DNA from 2 places in the Pantoea sp. C2G6 genome. Region 2 is predicted to be linked to the other one. Evidence: predicted binding sites of a transcription regulator. Region 2 holds the regulator's gene; the other holds the start of a gene.
The links. The regulator PurR, encoded in region 2, represses purine synthesis genes. The targets are predictions, from matches to a motif close to CANGCAAACGTTTGCNTG.

Region 1 (3,208 bases), on a different contig from region 2:
TATGCCCTGCTCTACGCCCTGCTGGAGCGGCCGGGCGCGATTCTGTCGCGCGAACAGCTGGAAAACCGCATTTATGGCTGGGGCGATGAAGTCAGCAGCAACGCGGTTGATGTGCTGATCCACGGAATGCGTCGCAAGCTGGATAACGACGTCATCCGTAACGTGCGCGGGCTGGGCTGGCGGGTGCCCGCGATATGAAGCCCTTTACCTTTATGCGCTCGCTACGCAACAAACTCCTCTCCACGCTGCTGATCATTCACCTGCTGATGATTGGCGGCGTCACCTGGTATTTCTTCAGCTGCTACGGCGATATGGTCGGCACCATGAAGGATGACCAGCTGGCGAAAATCGCCGATGCCTGGTCCACCAACAAACAGATGCCGGCGCTGATGCCGATGCTCATCGCCCCCGATAAGGCGAAGAGCGCCTTTGTGGTTCAGCTATGGGATAACCAGGGGAAACTGCGCGCCAGCTCCTGGCCGGAGCTTCAGGCCCCGCTGCAAACGCAACGCGGCTATCGCGATGTCTATGTGGGCCAGTGTGACGACTGTGAATGGCGCATCTACACCCGGCCCGGCCTGCCCGGTAGCGAGATTAAAACCATTCAGGTGATGCATAACCTCAGCTACATGAAGGCGCTGATGGTCAAGCGGGCGCTGTCGGCGATCATTCCATTGATCCTGATGATGCCGCTGTCGCTGCTGGTGATCTGGCTGGTGGTGCGTAAGATCACCCGCGATCTGCGGATCGCCTCGCGGCAGATTGCGGCGCAGGAGACCCATCATCCGCACAATGTCTCACCCGAGGGTTTGCCGGATGAGATCCTGCCGCTGGTGGCGGCCTACAACTCGTTGCTGAGTAAGCTGCGCGAGGCCTGGTCCTCTCAGCGTCAGTTTCTGGAGGATGCCGCCCATGAGCTGCGTACGCCGGTGACGGCGGTGACGTTACAGCTGGAAAACCTGCGTCAGCATATCCAGCCGGGCGAGGCGAGCCGCCAGTTCAGCCAGCTGGAAGCGGGCGTCACCCGCACCCGGCATCTGGTGACCCAGTTGCTGAATGTCTCGCGGCAGGAGGATCAAAGCGTGGTCGCCAGCGTTGAACATATCGATCTGGAAGATCTACTGAAGGAGAGCATTGAGCAACTGATGGTGGTGGCGGATAAACGCGGCATCGATATTGGCTTCAATGGCTCCACCCAGTACCGGCTTCAGGCCAGCCGCTCCGAGCTGCGCAGCCTGTTTGACAACCTGATTGGTAACGCCATGTTGCATACCCCGGAAGGCAGCCTGGTCGATGTGCTGCTGCATCGGGTATCTGGCCAGACGGTGGTCGATATTGTCGATAACGGGCCAGGCATGCCGGAATCCTTTATCGAACGCGCCTTTGATCGCTTTACCCGCTCGCCCGACGTAAAAGCGCAGGGCAGCGGCCTGGGCCTGTCGATTGTGCGCAGTGTGGCGCAGAAACATCAGATTCAGGTCGCCCTCTCCAACTGCCTGACGCCACAGGGTGCCATCTGTGGTTTACAGGTTCGCGTCACCTTTCCCTGATCTCACCTGTTTGATCACGAACCAGACAACGTAAACGGTTGCCTGGTTCCGTTCGATCCACGTCGTTATTGTGAAGCGCATCACATTTTAGCTGAATTGTAATGCAACACTTTTTGACAAACGTGAGCAAAATCTATTTTCTATCGATCTGTTACAGGCACGCTACGCGGGCTGAAGAACGGGTTGTTATTTGCTGTGAAACCCTCATTCCCATCAAGGGACCGATTTCTCTCTGACTGCGTCTGGTGTGCGGCGGTCAAAAGCATGTGGCTGATAATAATGAAATATAAAACGTTGATAGCAGGTGCCGTGCTGGCATGTTCATTGAGTGGTGCTGCGCAGGCCGCGGAAAGCGATCCGCAGTATCTCTCCGACTGGTGGCATCAGAGCGTGAACGTGGTAGGCAGCTACCACACCCGTTTCGGACCGCAGTTTAACAACGACGTTTATCTGGAATATGAAGCGTTTGCCAAGAAAGAGTGGTTCGATTTCTACGGCTATCTCGACGTGCCTAACTTCTTCGGCGTGGGTAACAGCAACGCCAACGGCGTTTTTGACCACGGTTCACCGATGTTTATGGAGATTGAGCCGCGCTTCTCTATCGACAAACTGACCGGCACCAGCCTGGCCTTTGGTCCGTTCAAAGAGTGGTATTTCGCTAACAACTACATCTACGACATGGGCCGCAACAGCGATAACCGCCAGAACACCTGGTATATGGGTCTGGGCACCGATATTGATACTCATAGCGATGTCGGCCTGTCGCTGAACGTCTACGCCAAATATCAGTGGGAAAACTACGGTGCGGCGAATGAGAACAGCTGGGATGGTTATCGCTTCAAGGTGAAATACTTCGTGCCGATCACCACGCTGTGGGGCGGTAATCTCGGCTATGTCGGCTTTACCAACTTCGACTGGGGTTCTGACCTCAACGAGAAAGGCGGTTCGTCACGCACCAGCAACTCCATCGCTTCCAGCCACATTCTGTCTCTGGGTTACGATCACTGGCACATCTCGGCGGTGGCGCGTTACTTCCACAACGGCGGACAGTGGGCGGATGGTCAGGAGCTGAACTTCGGCAAGGGACCGTTTGAAGTGAAATCTACCGGCTGGGGTTACTACCTGGTGGCGGGTTACAACTTCTGATGAGGTGCGGCGGCCTGAAGCGTGCCGCCGCGCGATAAAACCGGTCGTGGCCATTGAAACGGCGTCGCGGTTGCCGACGCCGTCTGGCTCAGTTAATCCTGCGACTTCTCTACATTGATGCGCCACGGAATATTGAACTTATCAATAAACATGGCAAACCCGCTCGACCAGAATGTCTCCTGCCACGGGGTGGTGACTTTGCCGCCTGCCGACAGCTTTTCGAACCACGCTTTACCTTCTGCTACATCGGTGGTTGAAAGGCTGACCGCGTAACCCGCATGTTCCGATGCCGGTGGCTGCTCGGTGTTGCCATCGCTTAGCATCAGTTCACCCTCACCGATACGCAACTGAGCATGCATGATCTTCTCTGGCGGCTGAGGCGCAGCAGATTGATCGCCCACCTGTTCGCCCTGATCAGGCATATCACCGAACTTCATTTTAGCGAGCAGCTCGCCCCCGGTCGCCTGAAGGTAAAAGTCGATAGCCTCTTCGCAACGGCCATAGAGAAACAG
Region 2 (3,208 bases):
CCGACAGCAAACAGCGTCAGCCCGGCCAGCAGCACCGGCTTGCGCCCGATGCGATCGGAGAGCGGCCCCCAGAAGAGCTGACCGCAGGCAAAGCCCGCCAGGAACAGGCTCAGGCTGGCGCTGATCAGACCCGGCGAGCTGTTAAAGGTCTGCTGCATCGCACCGAAGGCGGGCAGGTACATATCAGTGGCTAAAAAGCCCAGCATGCTCAGCAGAGCAAGATAGGGCATAAATCCTTTGGTCGGTAACATGTGCTTCTCATTTTGCAGGATAAACGCGGCAGAGTGTAAAAGGTGCGTTTGCGGCTGTGAAACGCTAATATTTGCCGATTGCTGTTAAAATTTTTGAAGGCAGATTATGTGGTCGGAATATGCATTAGAGGTGGTTGACGCAGTGGCGCGCGGTGGCAGTTTCAGCGCGGCGGCGCAGGAGCTGCATCGCGTCCCTTCTGCCATCAGCTATACGGTGCGCCAGCTGGAGACCTGGCTGGCGGTGCCGCTGTTTGAACGCCAGCATCGGGAGGTGGTATTAACGCCTGCGGGCGAGCATTTTGTCCGTGAAGGGCGCAGCGTCATCAAAAAAATGCTCGCCACACGCCGACAGTGTCAGCAGCTGGCTAACGGCTGGCGCGGCCAGTTAAGCCTGGCGATTGACTGCATCGTGAAACCCGAGCGGACCCGGCAACTGGTGAAAGATTTTTATCGCCATTTCCCCGATATGGAGCTGCACATCAGCTATGAAGTGTTTAACGGCGTCTGGGATGCGCTGGCGGATGGCCGGGTTGAAGTGGCGATTGGCGCGACCCAGGCGATCCCGGTTGGCGGACGTTTCGCCTTCCGCGATATGGGGAAGCTCAACTGGCGCTGCGTGGTTGCGCATCATCATCCGCTGACGCAGGCCAGCCAGATCGATGAAGATACGCTGCGCAGCTGGCCGTCGCTGGTGCTGGAGGATACCTCCCGCGCGCTGCCGCGCCGGATGACATGGACGCTGGATAACCAGCGCCGGCTGGTGGTACCGGAATGGCAGACCGGGCTGGACTGTTTGCTGGCGGGATTGTGCGTCGCGATGGTGCCAGGTCATCTGGCGAAACCGCTGCTCGACAGCGGCGATCTGGTTGAGCTGACGCTGCCGGTGGCCTTTCCTGACAGCCCCTGCTGCGTCAGCTGGGCGGAAGATCGCGCATCCCCGGCAACCGCCTGGCTGCTGAACTACCTGGGTGATGCGCAGACGCTTAATCAGGAGTGGCTGAGCGAGGATTAACGGCGATAGTCGCGGAACGGACCATCCGCGACCGAACGGCGTTCAATCAGGGTAGGGTGCACTTCAATCGTCTGTGACACTTCGCGTTTGCTGGTGATACGGTCCAGCAGCATATCCAGCGCTTTCTCACCCAGCTGGGCTTTCGGCTGATGGACGGTGGTCAGGGCCGGGGCGAAATAGCGCGCGTTGCGCACATTGTCATAGCCGATCACCGAAATATCCTGCGGCACCCGCAGGCCCATCTCGTCGGCGGCACAAATCGCGCCCATCGCCATAATGTCGCCGCCACAGAACACCGCGGTCGGACGCTGTTTCTGCGACAGAATCTGCTGCATCGCCTGATAACCCGACTCCGGCTCAAAGTCACCCTGCACGATCCATTCGGGACGCGGCTGAATCCCCGCTTCTTCCAGCGCTTTCAGAAAACCGGCATGGCGTCCGCCGCCGGTGTTACGCTCCATCTGACCGGGGATAGCACCAATATCGCGGTGGCCGCGCTCAATCAGATAACGGCCGGCCAGATAGCCGCCCTGGAAGGCATTATCCAGCACGGTGTCGGTAAAGTCGGCGCGTGACTCGCCCCAGTCCATCACCACCATCGGAATATTACGGTTCTCTTCCAGCATCTTCAGCAGATCGTCCGGGTATTCAGAGCACATCACCAGCAGGCCATCGACGCGCTTCTGCGCCATCATGCTGAGGTAAGCGCGCTGTTTTTGCAGATCGTTATGGGCATTGCCGAGGATCAGGGTGTAGCCCTTGTCAAAGCAGTGATTCTCCACGGCTTCGATAATTTCAGCGAAATAGGGCGCTTCGCTGGAGGTGGCAAGCAGGCCCAGCGTTTTGGTGTGATTCACCTTCAGGCTGCGCGCCACGGCGCTGGGTGAGTAGTGCAGCTCCTGAATCGCCTGCCAGACCGCGTTGCGCGTCTCTTCCGCCACAAAGCGCGTTTTATTAATGACGTGCGAAACGGTGGTCGTTGAGACGCCGGCGCGTTTTGCCACATCTTTGATTGTTGCCATGAAAATCGGACTCCAGTGCTTATCTAACTCGCTGATAAGCGTAATGTTAAACGTTTGCGTCTGCCCAGGGGGTTTTCCTGCAATCATGCCTCTTTTCTGGCCGGTAAACAGGCGTCTGGCGGGTAAATAGCGCCTGGAAAAGCGAGCAAACGGAATCGGGGTTGCGCGCGTTGCGCAACAAAGGCGGGATTCTAACAAGGCTGACCGGATAAAACGAGATTTTTACCGGTCCCTGTGGGAAAATGCTATATCCCTACATACTGTGTGACTAAGGAGTAATCAATGAGTACCGATCTTAAACTGGCGTTGATGACCACCGTCGGCTGCCTGCTGATGATTGTAGCCTTTAGTTTTACCGCTATTCTGCACTGATAAAAAAAGCCGGGGTTTTCACCCCGGCTCTCTTTTCTGGCTGTTTATCCACTCAGCGAATGGTTTTTGGCGTCATCACCCGACGGGCACCAATGTAGTGGCGCTGCCAGTAATCTTCCCCTAACGCGCTAATCTGAATATCTTTGCCGGTACGAGGCGACTGGATAAATTTGCCGTTACCCAGGTAAACGCCGACGTGGTCAGCGGTACCGCGACCGTTAATGCGGAAGAAAACCAGATCCCCTTTTTCCAGCGATTCGCGCTTAATCGGTGCGGCGTCACGCAGGTGATACATTTCATTGGCGGTGCGCGGGATCTTAAACTTCACCAGATCTTTATAGGCGTACCAGACCAGGCCGCTGCAATCAAAGCCGGTATGCGGGGAGGTGCCGCCCCACTGATAGGGTTTACCCAGCTGACCCATCAGCTTGGTCATCGCCGTTTCGCGCGCCTTCTGATAGCGCTGACGGTGCGATTTATTCATTTTGATGGTGCCGGTTTCCGCGCTGTTGAGGTCGGCGGTTTTCAGCGGACGCTGGTGGCCATAGCGT

Region 1: a site for PurR is predicted at 1,578-1,595, ahead of ACCW71_RS16230 (nucleoside-specific channel-forming protein Tsx). Genes of this name have one in related genera too.

Annotation. Positions count from the first base shown of each region.
Region 1 is NZ_JBGMNJ010000013.1:91,525-94,732, reverse strand. Features, by position in the region: gene ACCW71_RS16240 (response regulator) at 1-198, shown strand, start outside; gene ACCW71_RS16235 (sensor histidine kinase) at 195-1,550, shown strand; gene ACCW71_RS16230 (nucleoside-specific channel-forming protein Tsx) at 1,830-2,696, shown strand; gene yjdN (VOC family metalloprotein YjdN) at 2,789-3,208, opposite strand, start outside.
Region 2 is NZ_JBGMNJ010000001.1:531,523-534,730, forward strand. Features, by position in the region: gene punC (purine nucleoside transporter PunC) at 1-251, opposite strand, end outside; gene punR (DNA-binding transcriptional activator PunR) at 358-1,263, shown strand; gene purR (HTH-type transcriptional repressor PurR) at 1,260-2,285, opposite strand; gene ACCW71_RS02565 (YnhF family membrane protein) at 2,568-2,657, shown strand; gene ACCW71_RS02570 (C40 family peptidase) at 2,710-3,208, opposite strand, start outside.